DNA from 2 places in the Desulfurobacterium crinifex genome. Region 1 is predicted to be linked to the other one. Evidence: riboswitches for the same ligand, from Rfam matches in the RefSeq annotation. Region 1 holds a riboswitch; the other holds the start of a gene.
The links. Region 1 has a riboswitch for cobalamin ahead of ACYQ3A_RS05105 (helical backbone metal receptor). Riboswitches for the same ligand answer to the same signal wherever they lie in the genome.

Region 2: it holds a riboswitch for cobalamin, as region 1 does, so the genes downstream of both, metE (5-methyltetrahydropteroyltriglutamate--homocysteine S-methyltransferase) here and ACYQ3A_RS05105 (helical backbone metal receptor) in region 1, are expected to answer to the same signal.

Annotation. Positions count from the first base shown of each region.
Region 1 is NZ_BAAHXO010000004.1:594,485-600,056, forward strand. It holds gene ACYQ3A_RS05095 (homoserine dehydrogenase) at 1-825, opposite strand, end outside; gene ACYQ3A_RS05100 (aminotransferase class I/II-fold pyridoxal phosphate-dependent enzyme) at 835-2,043, opposite strand; cobalamin riboswitch at 2,112-2,298, shown strand; gene ACYQ3A_RS05105 (helical backbone metal receptor) at 2,331-3,107, shown strand; gene ACYQ3A_RS05110 (FecCD family ABC transporter permease) at 3,095-4,015, shown strand; gene ACYQ3A_RS05115 (ABC transporter ATP-binding protein) at 4,002-4,754, shown strand; gene ACYQ3A_RS05120 (TonB-dependent receptor plug domain-containing protein) at 4,751-5,572, shown strand, end outside.
Region 2 is NZ_BAAHXO010000004.1:781,271-786,842, reverse strand. It holds gene metE (5-methyltetrahydropteroyltriglutamate--homocysteine S-methyltransferase) at 1-1,846, opposite strand, end outside; cobalamin riboswitch at 1,971-2,157, opposite strand; gene ACYQ3A_RS06105 (GNAT family N-acetyltransferase) at 2,225-2,494, shown strand; gene ACYQ3A_RS06100 (class I SAM-dependent methyltransferase) at 2,503-3,285, shown strand; gene ACYQ3A_RS06095 (ribonucleoside-diphosphate reductase subunit alpha) at 3,512-5,572, shown strand, end outside.

The sequences.
Region 1 (5,572 bases):
GTTTGAGAGGATGTGGTTTTCTGGAATCATTGTTGGATGGACTCTAACTTCTAACTCTTCATCGACGAGCTTTGAAATTGCAAGAAGCTTTACTTTATAGCCAAATTCACGGGCGAGCTCTATATCAAGGGGTGTAATGTCTTTGATTCCTCTAACATAAACATTTTCAGTCTTTACCCATTTGCAGAACGAGAGTGTGCTGAGAACTGCTATCTTGTGAGCAGCGTCGTACCCTTCTACGTCAAGTGTCGGGTCTGCTTCAGCGTATCCTAGTTCCTGTGCTTTCCTTAGAGCTTCATCAAAGGTTATTCCTTTTTCTGTCATCTCAGTGAGGATGTAGTTTGCCGTTCCGTTTATGATTCCGTAAATCCTTTCAATTTTGTTTCCTGCAAGTCCCTCTCTTAGGGCCTTTATGACAGGTATTCCACCTCCAACGCTTGCCTCAAATTTTAAAGAGACTCCTTTTTCCCTTGCTTTTTTAAACAGTTCCTCACCGTAATCCGCAAGGAGAGCCTTGTTTGCAGTTACGACGTCTCTTCCTTTCTCTATGGCTGAGAGGATTATCTCCTTTGCAATTGTCGTTCCACCAATCAGTTCAACAACAACGTCACATTCTCTTTCAAGTGCTTTAAATCCGTCGTCAACTATCTTTTCTTCAGGAACGCCGAGTTTTTTAACCTTTTCAACATCTTTATCTGCAACAAAAGCGATGTCGATTCTTTTGCCGATTCTTTCCGCGATGATCTCTTTATTCTCTATTAGGAGCTTTACAACGCCTCCACCGACCGTTCCACAGCCGATTATTCCAACTTTTAGACTATCCATTCTCTCCTCTTAAACGTTTATCTTCCTCAGTCCGTATTTCTCGAAGGCTCTCTTTATTCCTCTGACAGCTTGTTTGATTCGGAGTTCGTTCTCAACAAGGGCAAATCTTACATACTTATCTCCGTACTCTCCAAATCCTATTCCTGGGGAGACGGCAACTTTACCATCCAAAAGGAGCATCTTTGCAAATTCCAAGGAGCCCATGGATTGGAATTCCTTAGGAATTTCAGCCCAGACAAACATTGTGGCTTTTGGTTTTTCCACCTTCCAGCCGATTCTATTTAAACCTTCAACAAGGACATCCCTTCTTTTCTCGTAAATCTTTCTGTACTCCTCAACACAGGACTGATCCCCTTTCAGAGCAATGATTGCAGCTATCTGAATTGGCTGGAACATTCCGTAGTCGAGGTAGCTTTTCATCCTGTAGAGGGCGTGGATTATTTCTTTGTTCCCTGCCGCAAATCCGACCCTCCAGCCTGCCATCGAATAGGTCTTTGAGAGAGAGTAGAACTCAACTGCAACCTCTTTTGCACCTTTTACCTGGAGGATGCTTGGAGGAACGTATTCGTCGAAAGCTATTTCAGCGTAAGCTAAATCCTGAATGACAATCAGGTTGTTGTCTCTCGCAAAGTCAACGATTTTTTCAAAAAAAGAGAGGTCAACACAGGCAGTTGTTGGATTGTGAGGGAAGTTGAGGATTAAAAGCTTTGGTCTTGGCCAGCTTTCTTTGTAGGCTTTGATGATGGAGTCGAGGAATCCATCTTCCTCTCCTGGAATCAGAGGAACAGATCTAACGTCTCCGCCTGCGATGATTATCGAATAGGGATGAATAGGATAAGCGGGACTTGGAACAATCGCAACGTCTCCGGGATTTATAAGAGTAAGGGCAAGGTGAGCAAGCCCTTCTTTTGAACCGATAGTTGTTATAACCTCTGTTTCTGGGTCAAGATCAACGTTGTACTTTCTCTTATACCAGAGTGATAGAGCTTCCCTTAGCTTGTAGAGTCCTTTGGTCTGAGAGTACCTGTGGTTCTTAGGATTTTGAGCAGCTTCACAGAGTTTATCAACTATGTGCTGGGGTGTGGGAAGATCAGGGTTCCCCATTCCAAGGTCAACTATATCTTCTCCTGCACGTCTCATCTTTGTCTTGAGATCGTTTACAACAGCAAAAACGTATGGAGGAAGTCTATCTATCCTTGCAAATTGAAATTTTGACATTTTCTGCTCTCTCCAAGAACATAGATTTAAAGTAAATGTTATTTTACCTGAAAAGACCTGTAAATTAGTATAATCTCCCTTGCGCAGGTGAACGGGAAGTCCGGTGAAAGTCCGGCGCTGTCCCCGCAACCGTGAGCAGGGAACAAATAATGGGCTTTAACCACTGGAGAGTGTGGGTGAGAGCTCCCTCTCTGGGAAGGTTAAAGCCTGTTTAACCCTGTGAGCCGGGAGACCGGCCTGCGCGAGAATGTCTTTTGCCCTGCGGGGGTTCAGGGCAAGGAGGAAGAGTGAGAGTTTTCTTTGTTATTGTAGGGATTCTTTTTACTTTTTTACCGGCTTACTCTTACGATAGGGTCGTTTCTCTATCTCCAGCAATAACAGAGATTATCTATTATGTTGGGGCTGGTGATAAGTTAATAGGCGTTACCGTTTTCTGTGATCATCCTGAAGATGTCAGAAAGAAAATAAAGGTTGGGGGTATTGTAAATCCCGACTTAGAAAAAATTTACTCTCTTCATCCTGATCTTGTAATAGCTTCAAACCTTACTCCTGAAAAAGTTCTTAAGAAACTGAAAAATCTTGGAATTAAAGTTCGCGTTTTAAGGTTTGTTTCCTTAGAGGATGTTGAAAATGCCATAAGAGTCATCGGTGATCTTCTTTCCAGTAATGGAGAAGAGAAGAAAAAAGAGTTTGAAATTGCTTTAAAGCGTGAAGCAAAGAAGCTTTCATTTTGTCTGGATGGAAAAAGACTACTTGTAATTATTTCCTACCAGCCGCTTTATGTAGCTGGTAGTAAAAGTTTTATTGGAGAGGCTTTCAGCCTGAGTGGAGCAAATGTCATTCCTGATGTCTCGTTTGGGGTTATATCAAATGAGTTTGTTGTTATGAATAAGCCTGATCTGGCGATTTTATCTCTTAAGGGAGAAAAACTTAAAGGTGCACGGGAATTTCTAAAGAAGTTTTCTATAAAGAATGTTTCTGTTACGCCTGATAATCTGCTTCATCCAGGTCCCAGAATTCTGATCGGTCTCAGAGAAGTGGAGGATAAGGTTTGCAGAAAATAGTTAAATGGATGATTGTCATAATCGTTGTCTTGGGGAGTTTTTTCTTTTCTCTTTTCTGGGAACTTCCAGAATTTAACAGAACGATTTTGCTTGATATAAGACTTCCAGAACTTCTTTTATCCTTTGCCGTTGGAGGGCTCCTTGGAGTGGGAGGGGGGGTTTTCCAGGGAGTCTTCCGAAACCCTCTGGCAGATCCCTATATCCTCGGGGTTTCTGCTGGGGGGGCTCTCGGTGCAACAATTGGAGCTTGGAAAGGAATAAGTATTGAGTTCGGAGCTTTGATTGGAGGGCTTTTCACGGTTCTGCTCATCTTTATAGCGGCTCTTTTCTTGAAAGAGAACCTTAAGATTCTCCTTTTTGGAGTGGGAATCAACGCTTTTTTTTCGGCACTTATACTTTTCTTCTTTGCAGTGATTCCGTTCTATTCTGTTCAGGATGCTCTCTTTTTTTCTCTTGGTTACATTCCCTCTCTTGATATTAGAGAAGCTTTTGGGTATCTATTGATTGCTCTTCTTTCCCTTCTAATCTTCCTGCCAGTTGCTTTCCGGCTTGATGCCTTAAGTCTTGGGGATGAGCTTTCCTATTTTTCTGGTATTTCTCACGAAAGGGAAAAGATTCTCTACATTTTGGTCATTTCTGCTTTCGTTTCTGTGTTTGTCGCGAAAACAGGAATAATCGGTTTTGTTGGAATTGTAATTCCTCATGCTGTCAGGTTTCTGGGATTTAGAATCCAGAGGGAGCTTTTGCCTCTTTCCTTTATCCTTGGAGGAAGCATTCTTGTTTTTTCTCAAGGATTGGCGAAGAACGTTCTTTCACCGATAGTTCTGCCTGTTGGGGTAATTACCTCCATTATTGGCGTTCCAACTTTTCTTTATATTGTCTGGAGGTATTCCATTGTTAGAGGCTAAGAATCTTTTTTATAGAGAAATTCTAAAGGATATTTCTTTTAGAGTAGAGAGAGGATCGGTTATAGGTCTTGCAGGTAAAAACGGTTCTGGAAAAACAACACTTCTCAAGTGTATTGGTGGATTTTTGAACTATTCTGGTTTTGTGCTTCTTGATGGTGAAGATCTGAAAAAGTTGTCCATCAGGAAAAGGGTTTTAAAAGTCAACTATCTTCCACAGATACTGGAAATTTCTTTTCCTTATACAGTTTTTGAATTTTTACTATCTTCATTGGTTCCATTAAAAGGATTTTTTCCTTCTTTGGCTGATGAGGATATTGAAAAGGTTGAGACTTATCTAAAAAAACTGAATATCTCCCATCTGAAAGATCGAATTTTCTCTACCCTCAGCGGTGGAGAGAGAGTAAAGGTTCTCATAGCAAGGCTTCTTCTTATCGATCCTGACGTTTATCTATTTGATGAACCTGGAGCTTTCTTAGATGTTGAGGTTCTTCCATTTTTGGCAGAGATACTAAAGGAGCTAAAAGAGAGAAAGAAGATTGTGATTATTACCGCTCATGATCTCAACTTCCTCCTTGATGTTGCAGATCGATTTATAGGTTTGAAAAACGGAAGGCTTTTCTTTTCTGGTGGAAAGGAGGAGTTTCTTGAGAATGTTGAACTTCTCTTTGACACAAAGCTAAGGATTCTGAAATCTCAAAATGAAATTTTCATAAAACCATACACAGGAGGTAAAGGGTGAGAAAAAAGCTGCTTGTGCTTTCTCTGCTTCTGGTTTCTGGAGCTTCTGCTGAGGAAGTACCAGAAGTACAGGTAACGGCTACAAGGGTAGAAGTTCCTGTGGAGCATGTTGGTGATGACGTAGATATCATTACTCAGGAAGAAATTAAAAAGTATGGATTTACAAGCATTGCAGATGTTTTGAAGTATGTTGCGGGGGTGCATGTTAGCCCGGCAGGTGGACCAGGACAATCTCCATATAGCGTTTACATGCTAGGGCTTCCGACAAAGCACATTATGGTTATGATTGATGGGGTACCAATAAATGATCCAAGTTTAATGGATACTCAGGCGAATTTCGCTTATATAGACTTAGACAATGTTGAGAGAATAGAAGTTCTTAAAGGAGCTCAAGGAGCTCTTTACGGTTCTGAGGCAATTGCTGGTGTAATTAACATTATTACTAAAAAACCTAAGGAAAATGAATTTAAGTTTGGATTTGAAGGTGGAAAGTATAAAACCTTTAAGGAAAACATTTATTCTGCACTCAAGTTAAAGGATGGTTATTTCTCTTTTGCTTTTGAGAATTTCAAAACCAACGGCTTTAGCGCTACTAATGAGAAAAATACTTCTCGTTATGAAGCTGATAACGATGGATATAACTATAGAACAGGTTGGATAAGCTACGGCTGGAATCTTACTGATTATTTGAAGATTAGCGGTAATTTCAAAGTTAAGGGAGGGAAAGTAGAGTATGACAATGGAGCTCTCGATGAGAATACGTATACAACTTATGACAACTTCTTTACCAATCTTAACGTTGATGCTATCTTAGGCGAT
Region 2 (5,572 bases), 190 kb from region 1:
CAAACTCAGAATAGCACATGTGAGTATGAATCTGTGTTTCAGGTTTAACTGAAGAGTGGCAGAGTCTGAATGACTTAATAGCCCAGTCGAAGTACTCCTCCCAGTTTCTCTTCTTGATTGGAGCTTTTTCCCTGATGGCCGGTTCATCAATCTGAACAATCTTAATTCCAGCCTCTTCGTAATCCTTTATCTCGTCTTTAAGAGCAAGTGCTATCTGATAGGCAACTTCTGATGTTGGAATGTCTTCCCGCACAAAACTCCAGGCGATGATTGTCACAGGACCTGTAAGCATCCCCTTGACAGGTTTTTCTGTTAAGCTTTGAGCAAAAGTTATCTCATCAATTGTCATCTTTCCGTCTCTTTCAACGTCTCCGTAGATGATAGGTGGACGATAACACCTGGTTCCATAGGAGATTATCCAGCCATTTCCGGTTGTCGCAATTCCCTTCATCTTTTCGGCAAAGAACTCAACCATGTCTGTCCTTTCAAACTCACCGTGGACAAAGACATCAAGGTCAAGGTCTTCCTGAATCCGAATAGCTTTTGCAATCTCTCCCCTAATAAACGTTTTATAGTCTTCCTCAGAAAGTCTTCCCTTCCTGTAGAGAAGCCTTACCCTTCTAACTTCCTCTGTCTGTGGAAAACTTCCAATTGTTGTTGTCGGGAAGAGAGGCAGGTTGAGAACTTCCTGCTGTTTCTTGATTCTCTCTTTATATTCCGGCTTTCTGATAAAGTCCTCTTCTCTCAGGTTCTTAACCCGCTCTCTAACAGATGGAATCTCTCCAAAGGAGCTTCCGATTCCAGAAATCCACTTTCTTGCCTCTTCTTCATCTCCTGAAAGAACTTGAGAAATTAACTGGAGCTCCTTCAGTTTTTCTTCTGCGAAAGCTACTTTCTTTAGGAGTTCTTCTGGAAGCGTTGCTCCTGCAAGGCTTACAGGAAGATGGAATAGCGGTGCAGCATTTGTTATGACGACATCAAACTTCTCTGAAAGCTCCTTAATCAGTTCAGCTATCTTAAAGAGGTCATTCCTCCAGACATTTCTGCCGTCAACAACACCAGCAAAAAGTCTTTTCCCTTTAGGGTCAATCTCTTTAAGCTGTGCGAGATTCTCACCCCTGTCGTGAACAAGGTCAACACCAATACCAGAAACTGGAAGGTCAAAAAGTTTCTGGAGGTTGTCAACGCTATCGTAGTAGGTAAAGAGATTTATTTCAGCATTGGCGTTCTCAAAAGCCTTGTAAGCCTCTTCTAACAGCTTCCACTCTTCATCTGCTAATTCCATAACAAGAGCTGGATCCTCAAGGTGAACAGACTTAAAACCTCTTTCGTTTATGTACTGGACAAACTTTTCTGTAAGTTCCTTTAGAGCCTCTCCAAAAGACTCTTCTGGAAGATTCTTGGATAGCTTGAGGAACGTAAACGGAGCTATGAGGTGAACGTTCTCCGTTGCTCCTTCGTGTCTGTCCCAGACCGGTTTTGAGACTTTGAATTCAGGCTTTTTTCCTTCAAAGTCTGGAACTAAGTAGTGGTAGTTTGTGTTAAACCACTTTGTCATCTCAAGGGCATTCTTACCCCTACAGAGGTTGAAGTACTCCTCAAGAGTCTCTGTCTCGTAGACTCCAAAGAGGAGCGCAACGTCCAGCATTGGATCGTAGAGGGTCATTTCACCCTGAGGGTGAGCATCCACGTACTTTCTGTACGTCTCCTCCCTCTTTTTATTGAGCTCCTTGATGCCGGTTAGGAGCTCTTCTTCTGTTACTCTCTGGCTCCAGTACCCTTCAATGAGCCTTTTGAACTCTCTCTGTTTCCCCAGTCTGGGGAAACCGTAAGCGTACGTTTTCATTTCTCTACCTCCTGCGGTGTTTTGTTTTAAACACCTGCAGGAAGCTCTAAGGCGGGAAAAGAAAAAGGAATCCCCTCTTCTTTCCCGCGCCCCGAACCCCCGCAGGACGCGAAGGGGCAGGTATTTCACCTACCCATCACGGGCCGGTCTCCCGGCTCGCAGGGCTTAAACAGGCTTTAACCTTCCCGGAAAGGGAGCTTCTCACCCACACTCTCCAGTGGTTAAAGCCCAGCAATCTCCCTGCTCACGGTTGCGAGGACAGCGCCGGACTTTCACCGGACTTCCCGTTCACCCGTGACGAGGTCAATTTTAGGAATTTTGGAATTTTTGGCAAATTTCTTGTTATACAATTTGCAGTAATGGAAATCGGAGGTAGCAATGAAGATAAAGGTTACCGACGGGAAAATTTACATGGAGTTTGAAAACGGCGATGAAGCCTTTATTACCTTTGGAATTGAAGAAAAGAAGAAGGTTATTGTTGTCAGCACAACTTACGTTCCGGAAAGTCAGAGGGGTAAAGGAATAGCTGGAAAGCTTTCTGCAAAACTTGTTGAGTATGCTGAAGATAACGGCTACAAAATCTATCCTCTATGCTCCTATACACAGAAGTACCTTGAAAGAAAAAGACCAGATCTCATAGCCCAATAGGAGAATTCATGGAAGCTGTCATTACAACCGATAGAAAACCAACTCCCGAAATGATAGAAGAAGCAAAACGGCTCGCCGAAAAGTTTAACACCACCTATGTCAAAAGACGCCACAGAACCATCGAGTCGATAAAGAAAGAATTCGAAAAGAATGTTCTCGTTGTTGGAAAGGATTTAAATCTCACACTCCATACTCTCTCCGGTAAAAAACTCTTCTTCCATCCAGGTCTTTTTAAGATAAGGCTCCTCAATTACATTGCAACAGGCCATGAAGCAATGATTGAGGCAATGGATCTGAAGGAAGGAGAAACGGTACTTGACTGCAACCTTGGACTTGCCCAGGATGCTCTACTTGCAGCTTTTGTTTCAAAGAGGGAAATTTTAGGAGTTGAAAAGGATCCTGTGATCTACGAGATAGTAAGAAGGGGGCTTGAAAGATACAAACCGGAAGGGAAACTCAAAGTTGCGGAATTTGCTTTTAAGTTGATTAAGCCCACCAATGCAGATAACTATGAATTCCTAAAAAACCAGCCAGACAAATCATTTGATGTCGTTTACTTCTCTCCAATGTTCATAAAACCAAAATGGCACTGTGATGTTATGGCCCCTTTTAGAGAGGTGGCCGTAAAGGATTTTGTTTCCTTAGAAACTCTAAAAGAGGCAGAGAGAGTTGCGCGGAAAAGGGTAGTCATAAAGGTAAACAAAGGCGTAAAGGAACTATTTCCCTACCTTTCAGACTACAATCTTCAATCCAGTTCCACAAATGTTGAATATCTCTACAAAATTTTGTAGGGGGATGTAACGGAATCTGTGTCTCCCCCTTTAAGTATGTAGATTACTTGAAAGGACTAACAATTCCAATATGAAATGTTTAATAAAATTCTTGTTTTTAAAAGAAACCAGAGACAGAAAATTTAAGTGGTAACAGCACTGCCAGTAAGTAGGATCCATCTACTATCCCCTTACATGTCTAAAATTTACTATTGAAGCAGGAACCCATATCCAATCTGGAGGAGAGATGAAAAAGATCACTGTCGTTAAGAGAAAAGGTGTTAGAGAACCTCTTAACATAGAAAAGATAAGGAAGGTCATAAACTGGGCAGCGAAAGGACTAAACATAAACACCCTAAAACTGGAGGCAAAGCTCAAACTTCACTTCTTTGATGGAATTACAACCAGACAGATTCATGAATCCGTTGTGAATACAGCTCTCCAACTCACAACTCCAGAAGAACCAGACTGGAGAATACTTGCCGGAAGGCTCTTTATCTTTAACCTCTACAAAGAAGTCTCTATCAGAAGGGGAACTTCAAAACTCGCTTACGTTGGTGGTGGTAAAGAGTATTTAAAGGTTGTAAAAGATCTTGTAGAAAAGGGACTTTATACTGACGAAATTCTTAAAAGTTACTCAGAAGAAGAGCTCATTGAGGCTGGAGACTATCTAAAACTTGAGTATGACTTTCTCTACGACTATGCAGGAGCAAATCTCCTTGCCAAGCGCTATCTCTGTATATATGAGGACTTCCCGATTGAACTTCCTCAGGAAATGTACATGTCCATTGCTCTCATGCTCGCAAAAAATGAACCGAAAGAAACAAGACTCAAAACTGCTAAAAGATTCTATGACCTGATTGCTGGAAAGAAGCTCTCCCTTGCAACGCCAATCCTCATTAACCTCAGACGTCCAAATGGAAACCTCTCCTCCTGTTTCATTACAGCGATGGATGATAACCTTGATTCAATTATGTACACAGCAAACCAGGTTGCCCAGATATCAAAGAGAGCTGGAGGTGTTGGGGTTAATCTCTCAAGAATCAGAGCTCAGGGCTCCTGGATTAAAAAGGTCTTCGGCGCAAGTGGTGGTGTTGTTCCATGGATAAGAATCCTGAACGATATAGCCGTAGCGGTAAACCAGGAAGGCAAAAGAGCTGGTGCCGTTACCGTTGCCCTTGACGTCTGGCATCTCGATATCTTCGATTTTCTTGAACTAAAGACAGAGAATGGTGATCTGAGAAGAAAAGCTTTCGACATTTTCCCACAGGTGGTCATTCCAGATCTTTTCATGGAGAGGGTTAAGTACGACCAGGATTGGCTTCTTGTTGATCCTTATGAAGTCGAAAAGAAGTTCGGATTTAAGCTCTATGAACTCTGGGGAGATGAGTTTGAGAAGGCTTACATGCAGATTGAAAACGAGAGCTCTAAACTGAAGCTGAAAAAGAAAGTAAGAGCCAAAGAGCTCCTGAAAGAGATTCTGAAAACTCAGGTTGCCACAGGTCTCCCCTATATATTTTTCAAGGATACTGCAAACAGACTAAACCCTCTCAAGCACGACGGCTATATTGGAAATGGAAATCTCTGTATGGAGAGCTTCTCAAACTTTAAGCCATCTAAAAGCTTCAAGACCTACATGAAGGATGGAAAGGTTATCAGTGAAGTTGAAGAACCGGGACTTGTTCACACCTGTAACCTCCTCTCAATAAATCTTGCAAACATAGAGAACGATGAGGAACTGGAAGAAGCTGTAAGAACTGCCGTTAGAATTCTTGACAACACAATAGAGCTTACAGCTCCTCCAATCCTTGAAAGCAAGCTCCACAACGACAAATACAGAACAATCGGAATTGGAACACTCGGACTTGCAGATTATCTTGCAAAGAGAGAAATACCTTACGGCAGACAATCCCTCGACGTAATAGATGAACTCTACGAGAAGATAGCCTACTACGGAATTGATGAAAGCATAAATCTTGCAAAAGAGAGAGGAAAATTCCCTGCTTATGAAGGATCAGACTGGAGTAGGGGAATAATCATTGGCAAGAACAGAGAATACCTTTCAGAAAAGACAAATCTAAAGGAAAAGTGGCTGAGTCTCTTAGAAAAGCTTGAAAAGTATGGCATCAGAAATGGCCAGCTCTTTGCAATAGCCCCAAACACGAGCTCTGGACTTCTTCAGGGAGCAACTCCTGGAGTTTTGCCACCGTTCAGCAGGTTCTACATCGACAAGAACCAGAAACAGGCTGTACCAATATGCCCTCCATACCTACGGGAGAGATTCTGGTTCTACAGAGAGAGCAAATAC